DNA from 3 places in the Pantoea allii genome. Region 2 is predicted to be linked to each of the others. Evidence: predicted binding sites of a transcription regulator. Region 2 holds the regulator's gene; each other region holds the start of a gene.
What was found. The regulator PhoB, encoded in region 2, activates phosphate uptake and scavenging genes when phosphate is short. The targets are predictions, from matches to a motif close to CTGTCATAAAACTGNCNNAT.
Positions count from the first base shown of each region.

Region 1 (10,069 bases), 380 kb from region 2:
TTGCGCTGGACGTCGTAACGGCCCTTCTCGTCCCAGCGCAGACGCTGGCTGATGCCTTCGATAAACATCGGCGGGCGATACTGATAACCCGTTGCCATCACCAGCCCCTGGGTGCGGCGCGTATACGTACAATCCTGCTCCTGCTGATGCAGGGCGAGTTCAAACTCCCCGCTCGGCAACCAGCGCATGCCGGTGAGCTCCGAATGGGTGAACAGGTTAACGTTCAGCGCGCCATCCAGTTGCTTGACGTACATCAGGTCGTAGATGTCATTGATTAAGGTGCTGTTGATGCCTTTGTAGAGGTTTTTGTGGCGCGCGTTCAGCGCATCACGTTTTTCCCCCGGCAGCGCGTGGAAGTAGTCGACCCATTCTGGCGAGGTCATCTCCAGCGTCAGCTTGGTGTATTCCAGGGGATAGAAGCGCGGTGCGCGGGTTATCCAGTTAAGCTGGTAGCCAAACCGATCGATGTCCGTCAGCAGGTCGTAATAGATCTCTGCGGCACTCTGACCGCTTCCCAGCACGGTGATGGTGCTCTTTTTCTGCAGCTCCGCCTTGTCCGCCAGATACTGGCTGGAATGGGTAAAGCGCGACTGATGCGATCGGCTGCACTCCGGCAGCCACGCGGCAGGCCCGGTGCCCAGTACCAGTTTGCGCGTCAGCCACTCCTGCTGTTGCCCGCTGAGCGTATCTACCGCGCGAATACGGTAGCACTGCTGGGCATCGTCGTAGCTCACGTAATCTACCCGCGTATTCCAGCGCAAATTACTCAGCTGTGAGCACGCCCACTGACAGTACTGGTTGTACTCTTTACGCATCAGGAAAAAGTCTTCGCGGATATAGAACGAATAAATTTTCCCCTTCTGTTTCATGTAATTCAGCAGGCTGTAAGGATTGGTGGGATCGGCCAGCGTCACCAGATCGGCCATAAACGGCGTTTGCAGGTGCGCACTTTCCAGCATCATGCCGGTATGCCAGTCGAACCCCGGATTTTGATCCAGAAAGAGGCCGTTCAGCCCCTCAACCGGCTCGCTCAGACAGGCCAGGCTGAGATTAAAAGGCCCAATACCAATACCGATAAAGTCATAAATTCTGTTGTTCATCGCACCGTTCTCACTGGTTAGCCACCTGTAATGTCATGTCACGTGCCTGTTCGCGACCGTAATGGGCGATCAAGGCAATCACATCTTCCATGTCAGCTAGCGAGGTGGTGGGATTAAGCAGCGTAAATTTCAGGTACTGGCGGCCATCCACTTTGGTACCGGCAATCACCGCATTACCGGAACGGAACAGGGCCTTGCGGATACCGGCATTGATGGCGTCCAGCTGTACCGGATTCATGCCGGGGCGCGGCACGAAGCGGAAGATTTGGGTGGTCAGTTCAGGCGCGTGCAGGACCTCAATCACCGGATGGGCTTTCAGCAACTGATGGGTTGCCTGGGTTAGCGTAATAAGGCTGTCAAACGCCTCACCCAGCTTCGCCGGCCCCATGATGCGCAAGGTCAGCCACATTTTCAGCGCGTCAAACCGGCGCGTGGTCTGAATACTTTTATTCACCAGGTTTGGCGTCCCTTCCTGCTGAGCGCTGAGCGGATTAAGGTAATCAGCATGGTGCGTCACGTGGCTGAGGTGCTGTTTATCGCGCACGAAGAACGCGCCGCAACTCACGGTCTGGAAGAACGACTTGTGATAATCCACCGTCACCGAGTCGGCTTTTTCAATGCCGTTGAGGCGCTGGCGATGCGCTTCCGAAACCAACAGACCGCAACCGTACGCCGCGTCGACGTGCATCCAGATGCCGTGCTGCTGACACAGTGTCGCGATGGTTTCCAGCGGATCGATGCTGCCGAAATCGGTGGTGCCGCTGGTGGCGACGACGGCAATCGGGATCAGGCCCTGCTCGTGGCAACGCGCAATCTCGTGCGCAAGCTGCACGCTGTCCATGCGGTAATCGTCGTCGTAATCCACCGGAATGACCGCATCGTAGCCCAGGCCGAGAATGGCCATCGATTTCTGAATGCTGAAGTGGCTCAGTCTGGAGGTCAGGACGCGCCATTTGGCGGCATCGGCCGGCAGGCCCTGATGTTTGATCAGATGGCCCGGATGATGTGCGGCGCACCAGCTGTCGCGTGCCAGCAGCATCGCCATCAGGTTTGACTGCGTCCCACCGCTGGTAAAGATGCCGTCTGCGCTCGCCGGCAGACCGATGCGGCTCAGCGTCCAGTCAATAACCTTCTGTTCAATCAGCGTTCCGCCCGCGCTCTGATCCCAGGTATCCACGGAGCTGTTGACCGCGGCCATGATTTGCTCCGCCAGCAACGATGGCAGTACCACCGGGCAGTTAAGGTGCGCCACGTATTTGGGGTGATGGAACCAGACGGCATCACGCAGATACAGTGACCCTAACTCTTCCAGCGCAGCCTCATTATTTCCCAGCGGCTGGTCAAGATCGACGGCGCTAAAAGCCGGCGCCAGCTCGTGAGGCAGGATACCGCTGAAGGGTTTCTCAACGCGCTGAACGGTGTGGGTGATCAGCGTCAGCGCCTCCTGCGTTTGCTGATGCCAGGCCGAAATTTGCGCATCATTGAAAATAAAGTCCTGAGCAGTAAGGACCGCATCAGACAGCTGTCGGTGAGGCACCGACGGGTTTTGCTTACGTACCACCATATCCCGTTCCTTTATTAAAGGCGTAAGCCGCCCAGCCACCGTTTAAAAAGGGCAGCAGCCTGCGCCAGACCACGCGAGTCAATTCAGATTCAGTAACCTTTAGCCGAGACGGCTCACCCATGAGGTCAAAATTTTTGAGAATTTATGTTCACAAAAAAGCTAAAAAACTACATTTTATGTGGTTTATTTGTATTAAATGAGCAATTGTTAATGACAATAACAATATAAATAATAATCATTATCATTCAATATTTGGAATGGCGAGTTTTCTCATAAGGATGACTAATGTCAATTTATGTGATCTTTGTCACATAAATTGACCTGAGGAAGATAAGGGATGTTGGTTGCATTAGGCAGAATCGCACTTTCCTGCCGCCTTAGAACGCCAGGTGGATCGCGTTTTCCACCAGGCCGACGCAGGGTTAACAGCGGGATGCTCAACGATAAAACGGCGATAGCGATCTGCTGTGTGTCCAGCCAGAACAGGCTGCGGTGGCTTAAATGGCTTACAGGCGAGCAGGTAGAAGACGTGAACAGGCAGATGGGTATAAGACGCGCTATCCACGGGCTTTCGCCACATGGATGATCATCCTGCCTGCCCCACGCGTTCTGATGCAGAAGAGACTCACGCCGACGCTGTCGTGGCAGCAGAAGCGTCAAAAGCACCTGACGTTTCGTCACATAACGCGTCGGCCTGGGCGATTTACAGCACGCCGGTTTCAACCTGGAAATGACGGTGCTCACCGGGCATCAACGCCATCAGCGTACCGGCGCGTTGTGCCGCTGCAAAGCCTTCTGGACGGCAGGTGGCGGGCAGTACGTAGGCAGCAACCTGCTGATCCGCATTATGCAGTATCCAGCGCGTCGCATGCGGAAACTGCGCGGTGGAAAAGCGGGTCATTAGGGCATAACCGGCCGGGGAATGGAGTTCAAACTGAACGTTCTCACCGTATTGCGCCAGATGATCGGCGAAGAAGACAATCTCCGGATCGTACATTGCAGGTTGATCCAACTGCCGGAACGCGGTGGGATCGCGGGCCAGGGAGTCGGTAAAGGCGGTCCACTGAGGAGTGGGCCGCACATGTGCCGGAACAGAACGGCGCAACTGAAACGCCTCGTCAGGAATCGTCTGCTTAAACTGCCCTTGCTCAACCCACGCGCTGTTGATGTGACACATGTATTGCAACGGCATCGGTGCGCCAGCCAGATTTGTCACGGTCATCTCCAGCATCAGCCGCGCCTGATCGGCCCTTAGCCGTACCGCCGGTGCCGCCAGATAATGGTGACCAAACCCCTTGATGTATTCGGTTTCGCCTTCGACAGAAAGACGCTCATCCTCCAGCACTATCCATGCGGAATCCATGCGTGCGCAGGCCATTTCGCCGTGAAGCGGATGCGAGTCTTCCGCGCCAGGGCAGCCATTCGCCAGCAGACCAGAATGAAAGGCAAAACAGCCGTACGTATCGATGATAGTGTCGCCCGGCAGCGGCTGTTTAAACCGGTGCCCCATGGTCAGCGAACGGCCGTCAAAATTCACATCCCATACCATCTGGCCCAGAAAGGGCAACACAATCACCGTGCCCCGCCGGTTTTGAATACGAATGGCCTCAATGCCCGCAGGATAGCGAAACAGCTCGACCCTGAAATCCTCGCTCTCCAGCAGCAACGTGGGCGTGGCGGAAAACTGTTCACGGTGCAGCGGTAAACGGGTTTTCATAGTCCCTCCTCCGCCAGGTTTGCGCGATGACGCGGCTGCTTTTTGTGGCGCAGTTCGCCCCAAAAATAGAAGCCAACCCAGGCAAAACACAGCAGCGACACGCCAAATGCCAGCTGCATCGATCCCAGATGGTCGGAAACAAAGCCCTGCAAGGCGGGCACAAATGCCGCCCCGACGATAGACATCACAATAAACGCGCCGGCGACTTCGGTGTATTTACTGTCTACCGTTGCGAGCGTACCGGCATAGATCGTGGCCCAGCAGGGACCAAACAGCACGCTAACAAACACGGCGGCATAAACAGCGGTGAAATTGGGCACCAGCATGACGTAGGCCAGCGTTATCATGCCTAAAACAGAAAAGACGATAAGGACTTTCTCTGGCCGGAAACGTGTCATCAAAATGTTGGCGACAAACTTGCCAATAAAGAAACAGATAAAGCTGTAAATCATAAAGCTGGACGCTTCACGCTCATTGGTCGCCCCCAGCGTCAGGGCCAGACGAATGGTAAAGGACCACACTGCAACCTGCATGCCGACGTACAGAAATTGCGCCAGAATACCGCGTTTAAAATGGCGATTTTTTGCCAGATAGCGGAAGGTTTCGCCCAGCGTCGGCAACGTTTTTTCGTTACTTTGCGGCTTGCAGCGCGGATAACGGGTGAACATAAACAGCAGCATGACGACCACCAGTACCATCACCAGATATTTATACGGCTCCAGAGTGTGTTCCAGCATCGATAAGCGGAACGCGTGGGCCTGCTCCGCCGTCATGTTTGCCATCTGTGTTTGCAGGCTTTCCCCATCCTGAAATACCAGATATTTCCCCAACACAATGCCCATCAGAGCACCTAGCGGATAGAAGGTCTGGCTGATATTAAGACGCAGCGTGGCATGTTGGCGATGACCAATCATTGAGCTGTAGGTATTCGCCGCCGTTTCCAGGAAGCTTAACCCAATGGCAATAGCAAAAATCGCTGCCAGAAACATGGTATAGGTTGCCATGTGCGAGGCGGGGTAAAACAGCATACAGCCGACGATATACAGCGCCAGTCCGGTTAAAATCGCCAGCTTGTAACTGGTTTTGCGGATCACCAGCGAGGCCGGAATCGCAATCAAAAAATAGCCGCCGTAAAAGGCGCTCTGCACCAGAGCACTGGCAAAATCGCTCAGGGCGAACACACTTTTAAATTGCGTAATCAGAATGTCATTCAGGCTTGCCGCACAGCCCCACAACGGGAACAGACAGGAAAGCAGAATAAACTGGAACAGCGGGGTCTTATTTAGATAACCGTCATCTTGCTGAACAATGTTCTGGTGCATGGCCGTACCTCATTGAAGGTCGAGAAAGCGCTGAAAAGCGGTTGAGTCAGGATAAGAACGCTGCGTACCGCGTGCCGTGACGCTACAGGCCGCGTAGGCAGAGGCTTTCGCCATGGCGGCAGGGATATCACCGGTTTTCACCAGTTCGTAGGCAAAACAGCCAATAAACGCATCACCGGCACCGCTGGTATCCAGTGCTTTAACCGGCACAGGGTCAACCTGATGACAGTCATCGCCGGTCATCCACAGCGATCCGCGGCTGCCCAGAGTCACGATCAGATTCTTTAGGCCACGTTTTAGTAAGGACGCGCCTGCCCGCCTCACTTCATCCTCCGTCCCCACCGGCATTCCAGTCAGGATTTCCAGCTCTGTTTCATTGGGCATAAAAAAGTCACACTGGCAGGCATACGCGATATCCAGCTCAGCCAGGGCGGGGGCAGGATTGAGGATGACGCGGATAGCATTTTGGCGGGCAAAATCGATCGCGTAGTAAACGGTTTCCAGCGGAATTTCCAGCTGCAGAATGATTAACCGGCAGCCCTTCAGCGCCTCAGCCGCAGCATCGATGTCCGCAGGCTTAAGATGTTGATTCGCGCCTTTAATAATCAAGATGCGGTTTTGCGATTGGTCATCAACAAAAATGGGGGCCACACCGCTGGAGACACCGGCCTCGGTGGTGACGAAACGTGTATCCACGCCCTGCTGTTGCAGATTGGCTAACGTGGTGGGCGCAAACAGGTCGTCGCCCACTTTGCTGACCATCATTACCTTGCCACCCAGCTTTGCTGCCGCCACGGCCTGATTGGCCCCTTTACCGCCACAACCCATTGCAAAATCGGGCGCTTCCAGCGTTTCCCCTGGCTTGGGAAAACTGTTGGTATAGGTGATTAAATCCACCATGTTTGAACCGATAACCGCAATGTCCATTCTTCCCCCGGTAAAAGACCGCTAAAATGTTATAAAAATAACACTAACAATTCACAGAGGTTAATTATGTGATAAATTTCACATATATTGTGACATAACTGATCGATAAAGCCGGAATTCGCCCGGGTTTAATGTTAATATTATAACAAACACCTGTAGCGCGAAGGCGGGCATTCAGTGGCCACAGCCCGGGTTTGCGGGGTGAAGGCATTGCGGGTAAGATAAAAATCTTGCCTGAAAAGCCTGCAACGCCTTAAATTTTTTGAAATTTGTTATGGGCTGAGTAAAAACGCGGCGGTTGCAGGTAAGGTTAACGGCGCGCCAGCGATGTGACAGGCCAGGACGTATGACGTCTTCTTCAAGGAATACAGGTTTAGAGATGACAATGGAAACCCGCCGCGACGAACGCATTCGTAAACTGGCTCTGGCACTTAAGCGCACCGATAAATTACATCTGAAAGATGCGGCACAGCTGCTGGACGTATCGGAAATGACCGTGCGTCGGGACTTAAGTGAACCGACCTCAAGCGTGGTATTGCTGGGCGGTTATATCGTCAGCGATCCGCGCAACCATCCCGGGCACTATTTCATCTCCGACCAACACGGACAAAATGCAGCCAGAAAGCAGCGACTCGCTCAGGCTGCTGCCAGCCTGATTAGTGAAAACGACACGGTGTTTTTTGACTGCGGTACCACCCTGCCCTATGTCGTGGATGCGATTCCGGATGCCCTGCCCTTTACCGCTATCTGCTGTGCCATGAATACCTTTCTGGCGCTAAAAGAGAAACCGGCCTGCAATGTGATCCTGAGTGGCGGTGAATTTCATGCCGACAATGCCCTGTTCACGCCCGTGGGCGGGCATTCCATTCTGGATGACCTCTGTCCCACCCTGGCGTTTATCTCTGCGGCGGGCGTGGATAAAGATCAGGGAGCGACCTGCTATAACCTCAACGAACTGCCGATGAAGCACCATGCCATGTTGCGCGCCCGCCAGCGTATTCTGGTCGCCGACAGCAGCAAATATGGCAAAGTCCTGCCTGCGCGCATTGGCGAGCTGTCCCGCTTTGATTTACTGGTCAGCGACAGCGCGCCTGAACCGGCACTGAGTCAGTGGTTAACGCAACAGCATATTCCCGTCCGCCTTCCCTGACGTCGTTTTGTCGCGCGCTGGCAATGACCTGCTGCTACGCTCAGGTGGATTCATGTCACCTGCGCTATATATGCTCGTCATGATACGCACGTCACCGGAAGCGGCCTTTTGCCGCCCGCTCGGACAGCGGACACAAATCAAACAGTTATGCCAAACTGCGCCCCGGCACGGAATTATCCCGGCGCATCGGCTGTGAATAGGCAGCGAAAAAGGCTAAACTTCGACATCATCCAAACGACAAACAGACCCAGAGGCTCAATACAACGTGGCTCAATTCGTCTATAGCATGCATCGCGTCGGCAAAGTAGTTCCGCCAAAGCGACATATTCTGAAGAACATCTCCCTTAGCTTTTTCCCCGGCGCAAAAATTGGCGTGCTCGGCCTGAACGGTGCGGGTAAATCTACGCTGCTGCGCATCATGGCCGGTATCGATAAAGATATCGAAGGGGAAGCCCGCCCGCAGCCCGGTCTTAAAATCGGCTATCTGCCGCAGGAACCGCAGCTTAACCTTGAGCACACCGTGCGCGAGTCCGTGGAAGAAGCGCTGGCCGAAGTGGTCGGGGCGCTGAAACGTCTCGACGAGGTGTATGCCTTATACGCCGAAGAAGATGCAGATTTCGATAAGCTGGCTGCCGAGCAGGGACGGCTGGAAGAGATCATTCAGGCGCATGACGGCCATAATCTGAACACCCAGTTGGAACGCGCCGCCGACGCCCTGCGACTGCCAGACTGGGACGCAAAAATTGCGAACCTGTCCGGTGGTGAACGCCGCCGTGTCGCCCTGTGCCGCCTGTTGCTGGAAAAACCAGACATGCTGCTGCTGGACGAACCGACGAACCACCTGGATGCAGAATCTGTCGCCTGGCTGGAGCGTTTCCTGCACGACTTCGAAGGCACCGTGGTGGCGATTACCCACGACCGTTACTTCCTTGATAACGTTGCAGGCTGGATTCTGGAGCTGGACCGCGGCGAAGGCATTCCGTGGGAAGGGAACTACTCCTCATGGCTGGAGCAGAAAGATGCCCGTCTGGCGCAGGAAGCCTCTTCCGAAGCCGCACGTCGCAAATCTATCGAGAAAGAGCTGGAGTGGGTGCGCAAAGGGCCAAAAGGCCAGCAGTCTAAAGGTAAAGCCCGTCTGGCTCGCTTTGAAGAACTGAACAACACCGACTACCAGAAACGTAACGAAACCAACGAACTGTTTATTCCGCCGGGTGCCCGTCTGGGTGACAAGGTGCTGGAAGTCAGCAACCTGCGTAAATCTTACGGCGATCGCGTACTGATCGACGGCCTGTCGTTCTCTGTACCGAAAGGGGCCATCGTCGGCATCATCGGCCCGAACGGCGCCGGTAAGTCGACTCTGTTCCGCATGATGTCCGGTCAGGAACAACCGGATTCCGGCGAGATTGTGCTGGGTGAAACCGTGAAGCTGGCCTCTGTCGATCAGTTCCGCGACAGCATGGATAATGCCAAAACCGTATGGGAAGAAGTCTCTGGCGGTCAGGACATTATGCGTATCGGCAACACCGAAATGCCAAGCCGCGCCTATGTAGGACGCTTTAACTTTAAAGGCGTGGATCAGGGCAAACGCGTGGGCGAGTTGTCCGGTGGTGAGCGTGGTCGTCTGCATCTGGCAAAACTGCTGCAGGTGGGCGGCAACATGCTGCTGCTCGATGAGCCCACCAACGACCTGGACATTGAAACCCTGCGCGCGCTGGAAAACGCCCTGCTTGAGTTCCCTGGCTGCGCCATGGTGATCTCGCATGACCGTTGGTTCCTTGACCGTATCGCGACCCACATTCTGGATTATCAGGATGAGGGCAAGATCGAATTCTTCGAAGGTAACTTTACCGAATACGAAGAGTACAAGAAACGCACGCTGGGCGCAGATGCGCTGGAGCCGAAACGTATCAAGTACAAACGTATTACTAAGTAATTGTGGGGCGGCAGCGATGCCGCCCTTCTCTTTTCTTCAGCGGTAAAATTCGCGGAACACCGGCGACTGCAAAGCAAATTCAATATATTTCATCAGCGCAGGCGAGTTCAGTTTACGACTGGGATACACCAGCCACAGTTCATTCCCCTCCATTTCCCATTCCGGCAGCACCGTTACCAGACGCGCATCGCCCCTGTCGCCGTCCGTTAAAAAGCGGGGTAGCAGTGTGATGCCGGCACATCCCAACGCCGACTCGCGGGCATAGAGTAAATTATCGGTAAGGTGCGCAGGCGGAAGCAGCCAACGATGATATTGATCGTCGCGTTTCAGCACCCACTCGTTCCAGGCCCGGTGCG
Region 1 is NZ_CP125958.1:3,916,976-3,927,044, forward strand. Features, by position in the region: gene QNH99_RS18460 (lysine N(6)-hydroxylase/L-ornithine N(5)-oxygenase family protein) at 1-1,100, opposite strand, end outside; gene QNH99_RS18465 (pyridoxal phosphate-dependent decarboxylase family protein) at 1,111-2,664, opposite strand; gene QNH99_RS18470 (hypothetical protein) at 3,014-3,244, opposite strand; gene QNH99_RS18475 (aldose 1-epimerase family protein) at 3,368-4,381, opposite strand; gene fucP (L-fucose:H+ symporter permease) at 4,378-5,703, opposite strand; gene rbsK (ribokinase) at 5,713-6,630, opposite strand; gene deoR (DNA-binding transcriptional repressor DeoR) at 7,016-7,780, shown strand; gene ettA (energy-dependent translational throttle protein EttA) at 8,046-9,713, shown strand; gene QNH99_RS18500 (LysR family transcriptional regulator) at 9,750-10,069, opposite strand, start outside.
Region 1: rbsK (ribokinase) is a predicted target of PhoB. The motif match lies at 6,697-6,716, and genes of this name have one in related genera.

Region 2 (10,069 bases):
ACGGGCAAGCCCGTGGTTAAAGAAGAATCAATCTTAGCCGTTACGAGTGAACCGACACCTGCTCTGGCCCTTTCAACCGATCGACCAGCGCCACAGCCAGCAACATCACCAGCGATGGCGGCAACCAGGCAAGGCCCTGGTCGGCTAGCGGCAGATGCTGGCTAAATGCGGGTAACGCCTCTTTAAACCCGGTGGTTTTGATGGCGTCAAGGATACCAAATAGCAGGCTGACCAGCATAGTCGGTGCGATGATACGACTGCTTTTGTTCCACCGGTTCAGCGTAAAACTCAGTACGACCAGCACGATACACGGCGGATAAATCGCCGTCAGCACCGGAATGGAAATCTGAATCAGATGGCTCAGCCCCAGGTTAGACACCACCATCGAGAACAGGCCCAGTACAAAGACCAGCGTTTTGTAAGACAAGGGCAGATACTGCGCAAAAAACTCTGCGCAGGCACAGGTCAGGCCCACAGCCGTCACCATACAGGCAATGAAAATCAGTGCGGCCAGGAAGAAGCTGCCCATGTCACCGAAGGTCTGCTGGACGTAAGCATGCAGAATCGCCGCACCGTTGGCATTCTGATCCACTAACGCACCGCTGCCCGCGCCCAGTTTAAACAGGCTGAGATAGACCAGCGTCAAACCGACGCCAGCGATCACCCCAGCTAAAACCGTGTAGCGGGTTAACAGCGCCGCATTATCAATGCCGCGCGAACGTGCCGCGTTGACGATGACAATGCCGAAGACCATCGCGCCCAGCGTATCCATGGTGAGATAGCCGTTCACAAAACCACTGGAAAATGCGGCGCGCTGATAGTCCGCCGTCGCGGGAATCGTTCCGCCCGCCGGCCACAGCAAAGCCGCGACGCCCAGCAGCGTCAGGGCTGCAATTTTCAGCGGGGCGAGAAAATGGCCGACCGTATCCAGCAATTTACCCGGATAGAGGGAAATCACCATCACCAGCGCAAAGTAAACCAGGCTGTAGATAAACAGCGGCAGCGGGCCATCGCCAGTGATAGGTGCAATGCCCACCTCAAATGAGACCGTGGCGGTGCGCGGCGTGGCAAAAAGCGGCCCGACCGCAAGGTAGCAAACCGTTGCCAGCACCACGCCAGCGACTTTGCCAATGGGCGTGCTCAGCGCATCAATACCGCCGCCGACGCGCGCCAGGGCGATCACGGTGATAACAGGTAAGCCCACGGCGGTAAGCAGAAAGCCCAGAGCGGCCACCCAGACATGTTCGCCTGACTGAATACCGACCATGGGAGGAAAGATGATGTTACCCGCGCCAACAAACAGGGCAAACGTCATGAAGCCCAGCGCGAGAATGTCTTTAACGGTTAAACGATGTGTCATACGGCCTGTCACTGATGTTGCGATGAAAGATAAGTTTGCGTTGTCCCCTCGCTGCGTTAATACGACGACTTGCCAGACAATAACAGCGCATTATGCGTAGCGTCTGGTTTAGCGCAGGTGATTTGAGCTGCTTTTTTTCTGTTCACAGAGGGATAAATCGACAACGGCGGTAAGTAAAACGTTTATAGCGGAGAAAGGCAATACAGGATCGGAAAACCAGAGGCTTATTTCGCAATTTAAACCAATATCAGAGGATCACATCAATATTCGCAGAAAGTGCATCAGATGATGTGCTTTAAAAATAAACAGGCGATGGGAAATATCAGCATACATGCGGGTTTTTGTGCACAAGTGGCGCATGTATTGCGCCACGTTGCACAGATTCAGCGCTTACCACACCTGGCTGGCGACATCCACTACCAGACGAATCTTCTGCCACTGTTGCTCTTCGGTCAGGCTGTTGCCCTCTTCCGTTGAGGCAAATCCACACTGCGGGCTGAGGCAAATCTGGTCGAGGCTGATGTACTGCGTCGCTTCCTGTAAACGCGCTTTTACCTGCGCGGCGTCTTCCAGTTCACCGACCTTGGTGGTAATTAAACCCAGCACCGCCTTCTGGTGGCCAGGCTTGATGAAACGCAGCGGTTCGAAGCCGCCAGAACGGTGATTGTCATATTCAAGGAAAAACGCATCCACATTCACAGAGCCGAACAGGATTTCAGCCACCGGCTCGTAGCCCCCTTCAGAAATCCAGGTCGAGCGGAAATTGCCACGGCACACATGCAGACCGACGGTCAGGTCGGCCGGTTTGCCTTCTAACGCCTTGTTCAGTACACGTGCATAGGTGCGAGCCAACTGCTCGGGATCGTCGCCGCGCTCACGGATCTCACGCTTTTGATCCTCTGAACAGAGATAAGCCCAGACGGTATCGTCCAGTTGTAAATAGCGACAGCCTGCATCGTAAAAGGCTTTAATCGCCTCTTTGTAGGTCTGCGCCAGATCGTCAAAGTACACATCCAGATCGGGGTAAACCTTTGCGTCGATCACTTTACGTCCGCCGCGAAAATGCAGCACGCTTGGGCTGGGGATGGTCATTTTTGCCACCGCATCCCCCGCTACGCTCTGCAGGAAGCGGAAATGCGCCAGCATTGGATGCCCATCAAAACCCAGCTTGCCGGTAATTTTTACGCCGTGCGCTTTGGTCTGAACACCGTTGAACTGAATGCCCTGATCCGCTTCATAGTGTTCAACGCCTTTCAGGCCGTAGAAAAAGTCAAAGTGCCACCAGCCACGACGAAATTCCCCGTCGGTAACAACCTGAAGGCCATTTTCACGCTGCTTCGCCACCACGTCACGAATCGCTTCATTTTCAGCATCACGCAGTTCGTCAGCGCTGATCTCGCCCGCATGAAATTTTTCACGAGCCTGCTTAATGGCGACGGGACGAAGGAAGCTGCCAACGGTATCGGCACGAAACGGGGCGGTTTGTCTTTGCATAATGACTCCTGATCACCCGCCAGATCAGTAGATAATTTCGGGCGGGAATAGTTACACAATGTAATTTCAGCCTTCCAGATGGCTAAACGTCTGAATGCAGATTGTCATGTGACCGGCTTCTGCGCAAACGAAAAAAATTCACTGGGGATGAAAAAGATTCATGTTGCGACGAGAAGAGCGGATTTCGCGGTCGTCCTTTTACGCATCAGCATTCTTACCCGGCGCAACTGACGCTATGGACGCTATGGACGCTGAACAGCATAGCCAGGATGTAGCCCGCACACAGGGCGCGCGGCTAAGACGGAGAATGTTCTTTATCAAGGATGCCTGGTGATCCTCGGGTTCTGCACAGTCAGGAAAGCCTACTGGAGAGCCTTACGCGCCCCGGCCATTTGCGTCTCAGACAGCGGCAGATAACCCGCTTCACTCACGCGCTGCTGGCCCGCTTTAGACAGTACCTGTTGTAAAAAAGCGGCTAAAAGCGGCGGCAAGGGCTTACCGGGGGCTTTGTTCACATACAGATAGAGCGGGCGCGCCCAGGGATAGCGACCACTGCGGATAGAATCCGGATCGGGTGCAACCGCCTCACCGCTTTTTGTCATCACCGGTAGCAGTTTTACTCCGCTCAGGTGAAAACCAAAACTGGCATAGCCAATGCTGCGCAGATCGCCGGCGACGGCCTGAACCACCGCCGCCGATCCGGGAAATTCCGCCACGTCGTTGCGAAAATCGCCCTGACACAGTGCCTGCTGTTTGAAGAATCCCCATGTCCCGGATGCCGAGTTGCGGCCATAACGCTGGATAGCGCGCTGCTGCCATTCTGGCTGATGCAGGCCCAGATCGCCCCAGCGCTCAGGCACCTGCTGCGCGCCACAGAGACGGGTGACAGAGAACAGAGCATCAAGCTGGCGGGGGTAGACAGACTGCAGCGGATTGCGCTGATTCACCACCACCACCAGCGCGTCCATCGCAACCGGTACTGCCAGCGGAGGATAACCATATCGCGCCTCAAATGCCTGGCGCTCATCCGCCTGCATAGGCCGGCTCATGGCCCCAATCTGCACGCTACCGGCGGTGAGCGCGGTGGGCGCGGTTGACGAGCCCGATGCCTGGACCTGGACGTTTACGCCAGGCGACTGACGGCTAAAGTCATCGCCCCATAAGGTCATCAGGTAGCCGAGCGTGTCCGAGCCTGCGCTGCTCAGATTGCCTGAAAGCATAACAGGCTGCGCCTGCACCAAGGCAGGCAACAGAGAGAAGAACAGCAAAAAAAACGCGCGCATTGTTCCGGTCCGTCAGCAGTTAATGGACGGCATTCTCCTGCATCCCGTTAGTAACAATCAACCGTGGTGCCAGGGTAAACGTAAAACAGGTTTCCTGATGCGGGATGCTGGTGATCTCCAGACGCGCATTATGATGGCTCAGCGCATGCTTCACGATGGCCAGCCCAAGCCCGCTGCCGCCGGTGGCGCGTGAACGCGCTTTGTCCACGCGGTAAAAACGTTCTGTCAGACGTGGGATATGCTCAGAAGCAATGCCGGGGCCGTTATCGCACACCTTGAATACCGCGCCCTGCTTGCTACGTAGCCAGCTGATATCGATGCGCGTGCCCTCTGGCGTATGGTTAACCGCGTTGTAAACGAGGTTGGAAATGGCACTGCGTAATTGCTCATCATTGCCAAACACTTTCAGATGGGGATCGGTATGAAAATGGATAGCGTGACGCCCACCGCTCAGGGTTTCGGCCTCATGCTGCAGCAGTTTTAGCATGACGGGCACATCAACCTTTTCTTTCATGTTGATGACCGGGGCAGCCTCAATACGCGACAGCGTCAGGAGCTGTTTGACCAGGCTATCCATCCGTCGGGTTTGCTCCGACATCGTGTGCAACGCTTTGTCCCGTGAGCGCTGATTCATCACAGAGTCGTTCATCATTTCCAGATAGCCCTGAAGCACCGTTAAAGGCGTGCGCAGTTCGTGGCTGACGTTGGCGAAGAAGTTACGCCGTGCTCCCTCAAGCTGATGCATCTGGGTAACATCGCGCGCCACCATTAACCACTGGCCTTCGCTGTAAGGCATGACACGGAATTCCATATGGTGCTGGTTATTCAGCACCAGCGTCAGTGGCTTGTCGAAATCCCGCTGGCGAAGGTAGCGTGAAAACTCAGGATAACGCAGCAGGTTAAGGATATTTTGCCCGTTATCCTCTGGCCAGCGCAGCCCCAGGTGTTGCTGTGCCAGGCCGTTGCACCAGAAAATAGTGCCCTCTTCCGTGGTCAGGATTACGGCGTCAGGCAGCGACTCCGCGCCGCTACGAAAGCGCTTAATCAGATTACCTAACTCGCGCCGCCGCCGCCGGTTGCGCAGTTGCATTTGATACAACCCGTAAAACAGTGGCTCCCAGCTAGCCTGGCCTGAAGGCGGCGTCATCGTGCGATCGAGCCATAGCCAGTGAGAAAGGCGCATCAGGTTGTAAAAATGCCACAATAACATGCCGACGACGCTAAGTAACAAGAGCCACGGCAAATAGCCAAACAGCAGGCCAAGCACCAGCGCAGGCAGACACGCCAGCACCAGTTCGGACAATAATCTCTTCCAGGAGAGGCGTTCCAGCACGGTTAAAGCTCCGTTTAAAAGCGGGCAGAGAAACGATAGCCTGTTCCGCGTACGGTTTGTACCATGCGATCGTGGCCGGTCAGTTCCAGCGCCTTACGTAAACGACGAATATGAACGTCAACGGTGCGATCTTCAACATAGACGTTGGTGCCCCAGACGTGATTGAGTAGCTGCTCACGGCTGTAAACACGCTCAGGATGGGTCATAAAGAAATGCAGCAGCTTGTATTCTGTCGGCCCCATTTCCAGCGGTGTGGTTTCTGACATCACGCGGTGCGATGACGGGTCCAGGCTCAGGCCCTGCATTTCAATCACGTCTTCAACCGCCATCGGCGAAATACGACGCATAACCGCTTTGATGCGTGCCATCAGCTCTTTAGGCGAAAAGGGTTTAGTGATGTAATCATCAGCCCCGACTTCCAGCCCACGAACCCGATCTTCTTCCTCGCCGCGCGCGGTCAGCATCATAACCGGAATATCGCGCGTCATGGCTTCACGCTTAAGATGTTTAATAAATTGTATGCCGCTACCGCCGGGTAACATCCAGTCCAGCAGGATCAGATCAGGCCAGGGTTCAATCAGCTTGCTGACAGCACTGTCATAATCTTCGGCCTCAATCGGCTGATAATCGTTTTGTTCCAGAACAAAACATAACATCTCACGGATTGGAGCTTCATCTTCCACAACTAAAATGCGCTTAGCCATTATTACTCCTGCAGGTAGGACGGCTTTCACTGATATTTGCGGCGTCATTATGCGTCAGTTTTGTGACAGTTTTATGAAAAAGTTAGCCATAAAAGTCGGCTTGCAACAACCATTTATGACAACATGACGACATGTTTTGTGGCTTTAGTGATAGAGCCAGTATAATTGCCGGGCAAATTGTTATGGCAGGGAGTGTTATGCGCATTATCCACACCGCGGACTGGCACCTGGGGCAGTTCTTTTATAACAAGAGCCGTGCCGCTGAACACCAGGCCTTTCTTGACTGGCTGTTAATCCAGATTGAGCAGCACCAGGTTGATGCCCTGATTGTGGCGGGCGACTTATTCGATACCGGTACGCCGCCCAGTTATGCGCGTGAAATGTTTAACCGCTTCGTGGTGGCATTACAGCCCAGCGGCTGTCAGCTGGTGGTGCTGGCAGGTAATCATGACTCGGTGGCGACGTTAAACGAGTCGCGTGAACTGCTGGCCTGTCTGAATACGCGAGTGGTTGCCACGCCGCAAGAAAATGATGATGTGCTGATGTTGACCACCCGTCAGGGCGAACCCGGCGCGTTACTGTGCGCGATTCCTTACCTGCGTCCGCGCGACATCATGCGCAGCCAGGCCGGTCAGTCGGGGCGGGACAAACAGATCAGTCTACTGGAAGCGATTGCCGCGCATTATCAGCGCAGTTTTGCGGCGGCGCAGGCGTGGAACAAGCACCTGCCCATCATTGCAACCGGCCACCTTACGGCCCTTGGCGTCAGCAAAAGTGATTCGGTGCGTGATATCTACATCGGCACGCTGGACGCCTTCCCTGCCTCGGCATTTCCGCCAGCGGATTACATCGCCCTTGGGCATATTCATCGTGCTCAGCGTGTGGCTAACAGCGACCATATTCGCTACAGCGGTTCCCCTATTCCACTTAGCTTTGACGAGCTGGGCAGCGAAAAGAGTGTGTATCTGCTGACGTTCGGCTCCGCAGGCCTGGAGATCGATGCCCTGCCCATTCCGCTGTTCCAGCCGATGAGGATGCTCAAAGGTTCACTGGCGCAAATCAGCCAGCATCTAGCCGACTTTTCCCATCCGAGCGGCGAAAAACCGGTCTGGCTGGATATTGAAGTCACGACTCAGGAGTACTTAAGTGACCTGCAGCGCCAGGTGGAAGCCCTGACCGCAGATTTACCGGTGGAAGTGCTGCTGTTACGACGCAGTCGTGAACAGCGTCAGCACAGCCTGACGCAAACGGATAATGAAACCCTGAGCGAACTGAATGTTGAAGAGGTTTTTGCCCGGCGTCTGGCACTAAACGATGCGCTTGACGATGAGCAGATTGCCCAGGTGACAACGCTGTTCAGGCAGACGCTGGCCGAGCTGGAGGAGAACCCATGAAGATCCTCACGCTGCGATTCAAAAACCTCAATGCGCTGAAAGGGGAATGGTTTATCGACTTTCGCACCGAGCCTTTCGCCAGCAATGGTCTGTTTGCCATTACCGGGGCGACGGGCGCGGGTAAAACCACCCTGCTGGATGCGATCTGTCTGGCGCTGTATCACCAGACGCCGCGCCTGGGCGTGCTCTCTCAGGGGCACAATCCGCTGATGACGCGTGACTGCGCAGAATGCCTGGCTGAAGTCGAATTTGAAATTAAAGGTGAAGCCTGGCGTGCATTCTGGAGCCAGAACCGCGCCCGGGGTACGGCAGACGGCAAACTGCAGGCACCGCGCGTCGAGCTGGCACGCTGTGCGGATAACCAGATTGTTGCAGACAAAGTGGGCGACAAACTCAAGCTCACCGAAACGCTCAGTGGTCTGGATTTTGCGCGCTTTACCCGCTCAATGATGCTGTCACAGGGCCAGTTCGCCGCGTTTCTCAATGCCAAAGCCAACGAGCGCGCGGAGTTGCTGGAAGAGCTGACCGGCACGGAGATTTACGGTCTGGTTTCTATGGCCGCGTTCGAGCGCCATAAAGAAGCGAAAAATGCGCTGGAGTTGCTGCGCAGCCGGGCGGGCGGCATGGCACTGCTTGATGAGGCGACCCGAACCGGGCTGCAACAGCAGCAAGCTGCACTGACGGAAGCCGAGCAGCAACTCAGCCGCCAGCTTGACACCGCTCAGCGCCAGCAGCACTGGCTGCAGCTGGCACAGCAGCTTAGCGCGGACAGTGAGCAGGTGAATGCCGCCCGTCAGGCAGCAGAAACGGCAAGTCAGGCGGCAGAAGCCGATCGCCAGCGCCTGGCCCGAAGTGAACCGGCAGAAAAACTGCGCGGTGCGCTGCAGCAGCGCGACAGCCTGCAGGCTGAACGTCATGAGGTGCAACAGCGTCAGCAGCAGGTCAATCAGCAGATGCAGGCCACGGCAAATGAGCAGCAGCAGTTGCAGCAGCGCTATCAGGAAATGGAAACGGCCCGCGAGCAGGCGCGTCAGCAACAGCGACAGCAGGAAACCCTGTTGACCGAACAGGTCATCCCGCTCGATCAGGCGCTTTCCGCCTTAGCACAGCAAATCCAGCAGTTGCAGCATGAAACGGGTCAGCAGCAGGCAGGCTGCGCGCAGCGCGAACAGGCGATGCAAGCCGAGCGACGCCAGGTGAGCGATCTGCAACAGGCGATGACCCAGCAGCAGACTCTTCGACAGCAGCTTGCAGAGCTGGCGTTGTGGGGCGAAAACCTGCCACTGTGGCAGGACCGCTTTGCTCAGCTGGCACGGTATGAAACCGAACAGGTGGCGTCAGCGCAACAGGTGCAGCAACAGCAACAGCAAATTCATCGATGCCAACAGCAGATCGAACAGCTCGGGCAGCAACTGGCTCCCCTGAATCAGGCCGGGCAGCAGTCTCAGCACGCATTATCTAACGCTGAGCAAGCGCTAACTTCGCTACAGAAAGCCCATCCTCCCGAAGCAATACGTCAGACGTTAAAGCAGTTAAATCAGCAGCGTGACGCACGTCAGACGCTGACGTTACTGGCTACCCAGTGGCAGCCGCTGCATCAACAGCGTGGTCAGTATGAAAAACGACGCCAGGATCTTGAAAAAGCCAGCCTGCAGGCTGAGGCAGAATTACTGACGCTGCGGGAAACATGGAAACGGGAAAAACAGCAGCTCACCGACGTGGAGAAAATTTGCCAGCTCGAAAGCCACATTGCCGACCTGGAGGAGCATCGGGCGCGGCTGGAGGCCGGACAACCCTGTCCTCTGTGTGGCTCCTGCGAACATCCTGCGGTTGAAACCTACCGTGCTCTGGAAGTCAGTGCCAACCAACAGCGAAAAGCTGACCTGCAAAAGCAGGTAGAGGCACTGAGTGAAACCGGTACGGCAAAAAAAGAGCAGATAAAACACCTGAAGGTGCAGCAGCAGTCTCTGCAGGACGAAATCGCCAGTTTAACGCAGCAACTTGATGGTTTAGCCCAGCGCTGGCAGGCCTTGAGCAGTGAGCTTGCGCTTACCTTCACGCTGAACGATGCCGAAGAACTCGCCAACTGGCAGCAGGCCCAGCGCCATCAGGAACAGGCATTAACTGCACAGGTCGAGACGCTGGAAAGCGCAGAACGGGCTTATCAGGAGGCAAAAGAGCGACATCTGCAGCAGCAGCAAGCGTTACAGAAGCATCAGCAAACGATCCAGTTGACCCAACAGCAGCTGGAGAATGAGCAACAGGCATTGCTACGCTTACAGCAGCACCAACAGCAGGCCCAGGCGAGTGCTCAGCAGCTTCAGGAAACGCTGAATCAGCAGTTCAAAGACTATCACCTGGCGTTGCCTGACAGTGCCCAGCGCGAAAGCTGGCTGGCGGAGCAGCAACAGCGCTGGCGGCGCTGGCAGGAAAGTGAGCGGTTGCTTGCTAACTTACAGCCTCAGTTGGCACGTGCGGAAAGCCAGGCAGAAGCCCTGCAA
Region 2 is NZ_CP125958.1:3,536,650-3,546,718, forward strand. Features, by position in the region: gene brnQ (branched-chain amino acid transport system II carrier protein) at 41-1,360, opposite strand; gene QNH99_RS16830 (cobalamin-independent methionine synthase II family protein) at 1,751-2,854, opposite strand; gene QNH99_RS16835 (PstS family phosphate ABC transporter substrate-binding protein) at 3,217-4,137, opposite strand; gene phoR (phosphate regulon sensor histidine kinase PhoR) at 4,157-5,470, opposite strand; gene phoB (phosphate response regulator transcription factor PhoB) at 5,485-6,174, opposite strand; gene sbcD (exonuclease subunit SbcD) at 6,372-7,568, shown strand; gene QNH99_RS16855 (AAA family ATPase) at 7,565-10,069, shown strand, end outside.

Region 3 (10,069 bases), 1.4 Mb from region 2:
CGCTGGGCCAGCGTCATCGCCTCTACCTGATCGTGCGTCACGTATAAGCTGGTGGTTTGCAAACGACGATGCAGCTGCTGAAGCTCCAGCCGCATCTGAACGCGCAGGCGGGCATCAAGGTTAGAGAGTGGCTCATCAAACAGAAAGACGGCTGGCTCGCGCACAATGGCGCGTCCCATGGCAACGCGCTGGCGCTGCCCACCGGATAACTCGCGTGGACGGCGCGTCAGCAGATGATCCAGCTCCAGGCTCCGCGCGGCTTCCAGCACCCGTTGACGAACCTGTTCTTTGCTCATGCCGCGAATTTTCAGGCCATAGGCCATGTTCTCTTCAACGGACATATGGGGATAGAGCGCATAGTTTTGGAACACCATGGCAATGCCGCGATCTTTCGGCTCTTCATGGGTCACGCGTTTATCGGCTATATAGATATCACCAGAGGTTACCCGTTCGAGTCCGGCGACCATGCGCAACAGCGTGGATTTGCCGCAGCCGGAGGGGCCAACCATAACCATAAACTCACCGTCATTAATCGTGACGTTGAGCGGTTGGATGATCTGATTTTTACCGTCGTAAGACTTGGTCACCGCCTGAAGGGTTACGCCTGCCATCTCTATTTCTCGCTCTCAACCAGACCACGCACAAAGGCGCGCTGCATAACAAATACCACCACTACCGGTGGAATCAGGGTTAATAACATTGCCGCCATCACTTCGTTCCACTGGGTCGGCGAACCACTGGTGGAGATCATGCTTTTGATCCCGGCCACGGCGGTGCCCAGGTTTGCGTTATCGATAATTAACAGGGGCCAGAGATACTGGTTCCAGCCGTAGATAAAGGTGATAACGAACAGCGCCGCCAGGTTGGTTTTCGACAGGGGCAGCACAATGTCCCAGAAAAAACGCATCGCGCTGGCACCGTCAATGCGCGCCGCTTCGATTAACTCATCCGGCAGCGACATAAAAAACTGCCGAAACAGAAAGGTGGCGGTGGCCGAGGCCATCAGTGGCAGGGTCAGCCCGCTGTAGCTGTCCAGCAGGTTGAGATCGGCAATAACCTGCACTGTCGGGAAAATACGCACTTCGACCGGCAGCATCAGGGTGATAAAGATCATCCAGAAGAACAGTGAGCGCAGCGGAAAACGAAACCACACCAGCGCAAAGGCCGACAGAATCGACACCAGGATTTTGCCAATGGTTATCCCCAGCGCCATGATAACGCTGTTCATCAGCAGCACACTAAAGGCCGGACCGTTGCCGTTCACGCCCCGCGTCCAGATGTGCGAAATGTTTTCCCACAGGTGCGTGCCGGGAATCAGCGTCATCGGGACGTTATACACGGCGTCGTTATCCAGCGTTGCCGCCACAAAGGCAACATAGAGCGGAAACAGGATGGTCAGGATGCCGAGCACCAGCACCACATGGCTGAAAATGTCCAGCCCGCGACGATTTTCAATCATTGGTATTGCACCTTACGCTCAACGAAGCGGAACTGAATGACCGTCAGGCCAATAACCAGCAGCATTAACACCACGGACTGTGCCGCTGAAGAGGAGAGATCCAGGCCGGTAAAACCTTCCCGATAAATTTTATAGATAAGCGTCGTCGTCGCCTGTACCGGGCCACCGCCTGTCGCGGCATCAATGACCGGGAAGGTATCGAAGAAGGCATAAATCAGGTTGACCACCAGCAGGAAGAAACTCACGGGCGTGATCAACGGCAGCGAAATCGAGAAGAAGCGACGCACCGGGCCTGCACCATCAATGGCGGCAGCTTCAACCAGCGACTTCGGTATCGACTGTAATGCGGCGAAAAAGAACAGGAAGTTGTAGCTCATCTGTTGCCACACCGAGGCCAGCACCACCAGAAACATGGCCTGTCCGCTGTTCTGAGCAAAGTTCCAGTTATAACCCATGTGGTTAAGCAGATAGCTTAATAAACCCAGACCGGGGCTGAACAGGAACATCCACAACACGGCAGCAATAACCGGCGCCACCGCGTAGGGCAGCAGCAGCAGCATCTGATAGAGCTTACGCAGGCGCACCACGTAGTCCACCAGCGCGGCCAGCAGTAACGATGACACCATGCCAAAGAAAGCCACCATGCCGCTAAACTTGATGGTGGTCCAGAAGGTATCCAGATAAAGACCGTCGGCAAACAGCCGTTTGAAGTTGTCCAGCCCGACAAAGGTACTGGAGATACCGAAGGGATCAAGATTTTGCAGGGAATACCACAGGGCTTCACCGGCCGGCCAGACAAAGAAAATAGCGGTGATCAAGAGCTGCGGCAGCACCAGAAAATAGGGTAACAGTCGATTGCGAAACACCGGGCGAGAGGGAGACATAGCGTTCTCTGACTTTTAAGGAAAAAAGGCCAGCCGCAGCTGGCCCTGCAGAATGGATTACTTATTCTGTTGCTCGAAACGACGCAGCAGTTCGTTACCCCGCTTCACTGCACTATCCAGCGCGGCCTGCGGCGACTGCTTGCCGGTCCAGACGCCTTCCAGCTCTTCATCCAGGATGGTACGGATCTGCGGCATATTCCCCAGACGCATGCCTTTGGTATAAGGCAATGGCGGCTTGTTCATCATCTGGCGAATCGCAATATCGGCACCTGGGTTTTTCTCGTAGAAGCCTTCTTTCTTCGTCAGCTCATAAGCGGCAGTGGTAATCGGCAGGTAGCCGGTTTTCTGATGCCATTCCGCCGCAATTTTTGGCTCGGTGAGGAATTTCATAAATTCCGCTGCGCCTTTGTAGGTATTGGCATCTTTGCCCTTCATGACCCACAAGCTGGCGCCGCCGATAATGGCGTTCTGCGGTGCATTCGGGATATCCGCATCGTAAGGCATCATGCCGACGCCGTAGTTAAATTTGGCGTAATGGCGAATATCCGCCAGCGAGCCCGATGAGGCGGTGGTCATGCCGCAGTCACCGTTATAGAACTTGGCGGTCGATTCGTCTTTACGACCAAAATAGGTGAAGTCCCCTTTCTTGTTCATATCTTCCAGTAGCTGGATATGACGAACCTGAGCCGGTTTGTTGAACTCCAGTACCGCATCGGTGCCGTCGAAACCGTTGTTTTTGGTGGCAACCGGCAGGCCGTTCCAGGCGCTGAAGTTTTCAATCTGAATCCAGCCCTGCCAGCCGCTGGCATAACCACAACTCATGCCGGATTTACGCAGTGCGGCCGCATCCTTAGCCAGTTCCTGCCAGGTTTTGGGGGCCTGGTCCGGATTCAAACCTGCTTTTTTAAACGCATCTTTGTTGTAATACAGCACCGGCGTGGAGCTGTTGAAGGGCTGAGAGATCAGCTGACCTTGTGCGTTGCTGTAGTAGCCGGCGACCGCAGGGACAAACTGCTTCTCATCCATTGGGATGCCAGCATCTTTGAACACCTGGTACACCGGCACGATGGCTTTGGAGGCCATCATCGTGGCGGTGCCCACTTCATAAACCTGTAACAGGGCCGGGGCTTTTCCTGTGCGGACCGCAGCGATACCTGCCGCCAGACTTTGTTCGTAGTTCCCTTTGTACACCGGGACGATTTTGTAATCCGGGTGTTCCTGGTTAAAACGTTGCGCCAGTGAGTCAACCTCTTTGCCTAACTCGCCTTCCATTGAGTGCCAGAAAGAGATCTCAGTAGCGGCCATTGCATTACCACTGATCGCCAGACCGAGCAGTGCGCTCATCAGGCTACGACGAAAAGTAACAACGGACATAGAATTTTCCTGTTCAGGTAGGTACGCGCGTTATCACGCATTTTTTGCTCGCGAAGTAACATGACACGCTGAAATGACGGAAAAATAACAGTCAGATGACGGAAAAATGACAGCGGAATGTCAGAAGATGACAGGGATAAGCGGGATTAATGCATGAGGACGATACGACGAGGGTAGGAAAGTTGAGCCAGATAACTGAAGTGTGACAGCGCCCCACCCTCGAAACCCAAAAAAGCGATAACGAGAGTGAGCGCTGCCCGACATGCGCCAGGCCTGAGAGCCAGGCCTGCCACCTATGCGCCCAGATATGCGCTGCGCACGGCCTCATTGGAAAGTAACGCCTCGCCGCTGTCCTCCAGCACCACGTGACCGTTTTCCAGCACGTAACCCCGATCGGCCAGTTTCAGAGCCTGGTTAGCATTCTGCTCTACCAGGAAAATCGTCATGCCTTCGCTGCGTAACTGCTCAATCGTATCGAATATTTGCTGAATAATAATCGGCGCCAGGCCCAGGGAAGGCTCATCCAGTAACAACAGGCGCGGTTGACTCATCAGTGCCCGGCCAATCGCCAGCATCTGCTGTTCGCCACCCGACATGGTGCCTGCCCGCTGAATTTTACGCTCAGCCAGACGCGGAAACAGCGTATACACCCGTTCGATGCGTTGCAGATACTGCTGGCGGCTGGCAAAAAAACCGCCCATTGCCAGATTCTCTTCCACGGTCATGCGTGAAAACACGCGGCGTCCTTCGGGCACGATGGCAATGGCTTCGCGCATAATCCGCGCCGTTTGCCAGTCGGTGATGGCTTTACCGTCAAAGGTGATGGTGCCGCTGGTCGCACGCGGTTCACCGCATAGCGTACCCAGCAGCGTGGTTTTGCCCGCCCCGTTTGCACCAATCAGGGTCACAATTTCACCCTGGTCAATATGCAGGCTAACGCCGTGCAGGGCCTGGATTTTTCCGTAATGCGCACTGACGTTATCAATGGTTAACATGGCCATATTACGCCTCTCCTAAATAGGCACGGATCACATCCGGGTTATTACGAATCTCTTCCGGTGTGCCGTTAGCCAGCGGCGTTCCCTGATTCACCACATAGATACGATCGGAAATCCCCATGACCAGCTTCATATCGTGTTCAATCAACAACACGGAAACCTTATGCTCACCACGTAGCTCGGCAATCAACTCATCCAGCTCGTGCGTCTCTCGCGGGTTAAGCCCGGCAGCCGGCTCATCCAGCATTAAAATCTCCGGGCGCGTCACCATGCAGCGGGCAATCTCCAGTCGGCGCTGCTGACCATAGGCCAGATTACCGGCCTGACGATTGGCCATGTCCAGCAAGCCGACGCGCTCAAGCCAGGTGGCAGCACGATCCAGCGCGTCGCCTTCACTGCGGCGAAAAGCGGGCGTTTTAATCAGGCCTGAAAAGACGCCGCTTTTCAGATGCTGATGCTGCGCGACCAGCAGATTTTCAATCACCGTCATTTCGCGGAACAGACGTACGTGCTGGAACGTACGCACAATCCCCATGCGGGCGATCTTCTGCCCGGATAAACCGGCCAGATTCTTGTCACGCAGCGTAATGCTGCCGCCAGTGGGCTTGTAAAAGCCGGTCAGGCAGTTGAAGACGGTGGTTTTACCCGCGCCGTTTGGCCCGATAAGCGACACGATTTCCTGGGGTCGCAGTTCCAGCTTTACGTTGTTCACGGCTAACAGACCGCCGAAGCGCATCATCAGGCCCTCAACGGCTAACAAAGGCTGACTCATGCCTGCTCTCCTTGTTTACCCTGCCTGAGTTTCAGGTGCGGACGCTTCATGGGCAGTAAGCCCTGTGGACGCCAGATCATCATCAGCACCATCAATCCACCCAATACCAGCATGCTGTACTCATTGAGATCACGCATCAGTTCACGTGAAACCACCAGCAAAATGGCGGCCAGAATAACGGCGAACTGCGATCCCATCCCGCCCAGCACGACGATGGCTAAGACAAAAGCAGATTCGACGAAGGTAAAAGATTCCGGGCTGACAAATCCCTGACGGGCAGCAAACAGCGTACCGGCAAACCCCGCAAAGGCAGCACTGATGGTAAAGGCCGTGAGTTTAATACGGGTCGGGCTTAAGCCCAGCGAGCGACAGGCAATCTCATCTTCACGCAATGCTTCCCAGGCCCGGCCGAGCGGCATACGCAGCAGGCGGTTAATCACAAACAGCGTCAGCACCACCAACAGTAATGCCACCAGATACAGGAAAATCACCCTGTCACTGGGATCGTATTTCATGCCAAAGACGTCGTGAAACGTGCCCCATCCACCTTCACTGACGCGGCGGCCAAACTCCAGGCCGAAGAACGTGGGTTTGGGAATCTGGGCAATACCGTTTGGCCCACCAGTAATCGCGGTGTTATTCAGCAGCAGGATACGGACGATTTCGCCGAAGCCGAGCGTCACAATCGCCAGATAATCACCACGCAACCGCAACACCGGGAACCCCAGCAGCAGACCAAACGCGGCAGCCACTAAACCAGCCAGCGGCAGGCTCTGCCAGAAACCGAAACCATAGTAATGATTGAGCAGGGCAAAGGTATAAGCGCCTATCGCGTAGAACCCGCCGTAACCCAGAACCAGCAGCCCTGACAGCCCAACCACCACGTTCAACCCCAGGCCCAGCATGATGTAGATGAGCGTCAGCGTCGCGATATCAACGCTGCCGCGCGAGACCAGGAACGGCCAGATAACGGCGGCGGCGATCATCAATGCCATGACGAGCTTTTGCTTTGGCGTGGAACCATCAAAGCCGGGCAGCACCAGGCCGCCGCTGCGTTTCAGCTTGCCCTGAAACAGCGGGCGCAGCAGCTGGAACAGGAACACCACCGCACAACCGATAAATATCCAGTTCCAGCGCACGCTACCGGCATTCACCACCTGCAGCTTCGTACCATTCAGATCGAGGCGCATTCCCATAAAGAACGCGGCCAGAACCAGCAGCATGACCGTAGAGATCAGTGCATTGACCAGACCAAGGCGTTTCATACTTTCTCTACCTCCGGACGGCCCAGAATACCGGTCGGCATCACCAGCAGCACCACAATCAGTAAGGCAAACGACACCACATCTTTATATTCGGTTGAGAGATAAGCCGAGGTCAGGGCTTCAGCAATGCCCAGCACCAGACCGCCAATCATCGCGCCGGGAATACTGCCAATGCCGCCCAGTACCGCTGCGGTAAAGGCTTTCATGCCTGCCATAAAGCCGATAAACGGGTTGATCGAGCCATAAAACTGGCCTAACAGCACACCGGCCACTGCCGCCATCGCCGCACCAATCACGAAGGTGAGCGATATCACGCGGTCCGTGTTAATCCCCAGCAGACTGGCCATTTTCAGGTCTTCAGCACAGGCCCGGCAGGCGCGGCCCATGCGGGAATAGCGAATAAACAAGGTCAGTGCCAGCATGGTCAGGAACGTCACCACCCAGATCACCACCTGCATGGTCGACAGCGTGGCCGCAAAACCATTGCTTTCGCCCAGCGTCCACTGGCCGGTAATGAGACTCGGCAGCGCAAGATCGCGTGAGCCCTGGGTCAGGCTGACGTAGTTTTGTAGAAAGATAGACATCCCGATGGCGGAGATCAGGGCAATGAGGCGCTTGGAGGAGCGGACCGGCCGGTAAGCCACCCGCTCAATGCTCCAGCCATAGGCGCTGGAAATAATCACCGCCATCACAAAACCGGCGGCAATCATCAGCCATGTGGTATCAATGCCCATCATCATCAGGGCGGCAATCACGATAAAAGAGACATAGCTGCCGATCATATAGACCTCGCCGTGGGCGAAGTTGATCATGCCGATAATGCCGTAAACCATGGTGTAGCCAATGGCGATCAGCGCGTAGGTGCTCCCGAGGGTTACCCCGTTGAACATCTGCTGAATGAAATAGAGAAACTGCTCGGACATAGTGAGGACCTACTCAGGAACCAGAAAACCCCTCTCCTGCCAGCAGAAGAGGGTTAGCAAGGCGAAGGCGGCACGACAGCGTGCGCATGGCCTTCGCCTGCTTCCCCGATCACCGATCACCGATCACCGATCACGGGGAAGAGTCATTGCCTTATTTAACAGCGGTAGACGAACCGTCTTTGTGCCATTTGAAGACACCAAATTCAAAGCCCTTCAGATCGCCTTTCTGATCCCAGCTCAGGTCGCCCATAACCGTTGGAACAGGTGCGCCGGTTTTAAGGTTCTTCGCAATCGCATCGGGTTCATCGCTCTTGCTGCGCTCGATGCCGGTGACCAGAGACTGGATAGCCGCATAGGTGGTCCAGACGAAAGGTCCGGTAGGATCTTTACGGTTAGACGCGGTGTTGGCTTTAATGGCTTCAACAATCGCCTTGTTCTGTGGCAGCTGGTCGTAACGTTTTGGTAATGTGACGTACAGCCCTTCAGACGCATCGCCCGCGATGTTAGACAGCGAGGCATTGCCCACGCCTTCTGGTCCCATAAAGCCGGCCTTCAGGCCTGCGGCTTTAGCCTGGCGCAGAATCTGGCCCAGCTCCGGGTAGTAACCGCCGTAATAAACGAAATCCACGTTTTCTTTCTTCAGACGGGCAACCAGGGTAGAGAAATCTTTATCGCCTGCGGTGATCCCTTCAAACATCACCACGTTGCCACCTTTGGCTTTCAGGGTTTTCTGGACGGATTCCGCCAGGCCCTGTCCGTACTGCTGTTTGTCATGCACAACAGCGATACGTTTTGGTTTAATCACATCCAGGATGTAGTTCGCTGCGGTTGGGCCCTGATCAGAATCCAGACCGGTGGTGCGCATCACGTCTGCATAACCCCGTGCGGTCAGTTCAGGTGCCGTGGCGGCCGGGGTAATCATCAGCACGCCTTCGTCATTGTAGATGTCTGAAGCAGGCTGCGTTGAGGAAGAACACAGGTGTCCGATGACATATTTAATGCCGTCGTTAATCACCTTGTTGGCCACTGCAACCGCTTGTTTTGGGTCACAGGCATCGTCATATTCCACACCGACCAGTTTGTCGCCGTTTACGCCACCTTTGGCATTAATATCTTTAATCGCCTGTGCAGCGCCGGTAAATTCCATATCACCATACTGCGCGACCGGGCCAGTAGCGGCACCTACGATAGCTATTTTAATATCTTTCGCCATTGCCGCATGGCTCATCGCCAATGCAACGCATCCTGCCAGTAACGCGCGACCTGTCATTTTCATGCGAACTACCCCATCAGTTATGTCGTGTTTGTTGTGAGTGATGTTATTTTCTGCCAGATAAAGTGGAAAACTGATTTAACAATAATGAGTTAGCACGCTTTTCTGGCTTTTATTAGTAATAAGGCTTTATATTTCAGACTATTAAACAGGAAGTATATTCTGTAAAGCAACTGACATATTCATGATTCGCAATGTTAAGCAGCATAATCATCTGGAGGCAATGCACAGCTTTTGCTTACCAGGCCAGCGCGTTATGCTGTCTTTAAAATCGGAATACCTGTTTATCACTATTATCCTGGCACTCGGTCGCGGTTTTGACCTGTTTTATTGCTTAAAATGTGTCGGGGTTCCGGTTACGGGAATTGACTACATTATCGGCTTTTTACACATACAGGTGTTTGTTATGAAGCTCACCATTATGCGTCTGACCTCGCTGACGCAGCAGGACCGGACAGACCTGGGGAAGATCTGGCCTGAAAGGGATATCGCGCAGTTGGAGGCGTCGTTAAATGAAAGCCATCGTCTTTATGCCGCGCGCTTCAACGATCGTTTGCTGGCGGCATTGCAGTTAGAAATTTCAGGGATTCATGGCAAGGTGCATCATCTGACGGTAAGAGAGGCCACCAAACGGCGTGGTGTCGGTCAGTATCTCCTGGAAGAAACGATGCAGCAGAATCCATCGCTGAACGACTGGTGGATTGCCGATGACGGGAGTGACGATCAACGCATCCGGGCGGCGTTTATGCAGGCGTGTGGTTTTCGTGCGCAGGTTGACGGCTGGGTGAAATAACGTGCAGGCAGTAAAAAGGGCGACCTGAGGTCGCCCTGTCTCGTCAGGCTTCGATCGCCATTCGAAGTTTTTTCATCGCGTTCTTTTCAAGCTGTCGGACGCGCTCTGCGGAAACGCCGTAACGATCGGCCAGTTCCTGCAGGGTCGTTTTGTTGTCCTCATCCAGCCAGCGGGCACGGATAATATGCTGGCTGCGCTCGTCCAGGCCTTCCATTGCGTATGTCAGCTTATCGGCCGCATGGGATTCCCAGTTATCCTCTTCAATGCCGTCGGCAAAATCAGAGGTTTTATCCTGGAGATACAGCACCGGGGCCATGGATTTGCCTTC
Region 3 is NZ_CP125958.1:360,285-370,353, reverse strand. Features, by position in the region: gene QNH99_RS01705 (sn-glycerol-3-phosphate import ATP-binding protein UgpC) at 1-611, opposite strand, end outside; gene ugpE (sn-glycerol-3-phosphate ABC transporter permease UgpE) at 614-1,459, opposite strand; gene ugpA (sn-glycerol-3-phosphate ABC transporter permease UgpA) at 1,456-2,343, opposite strand; gene ugpB (sn-glycerol-3-phosphate ABC transporter substrate-binding protein UgpB) at 2,401-3,717, opposite strand; gene livF (high-affinity branched-chain amino acid ABC transporter ATP-binding protein LivF) at 4,011-4,718, opposite strand; gene livG (high-affinity branched-chain amino acid ABC transporter ATP-binding protein LivG) at 4,720-5,487, opposite strand; gene QNH99_RS01675 (high-affinity branched-chain amino acid ABC transporter permease LivM) at 5,484-6,752, opposite strand; gene livH (high-affinity branched-chain amino acid ABC transporter permease LivH) at 6,749-7,675, opposite strand; gene QNH99_RS01665 (branched-chain amino acid ABC transporter substrate-binding protein) at 7,827-8,951, opposite strand; gene panM (aspartate 1-decarboxylase autocleavage activator PanM) at 9,355-9,741, shown strand; gene rpoH (RNA polymerase sigma factor RpoH) at 9,785-10,069, opposite strand, start outside.
Region 3: ugpB (sn-glycerol-3-phosphate ABC transporter substrate-binding protein UgpB) is a predicted target of PhoB. The motif match lies at 3,811-3,830, and genes of this name have one in related genera.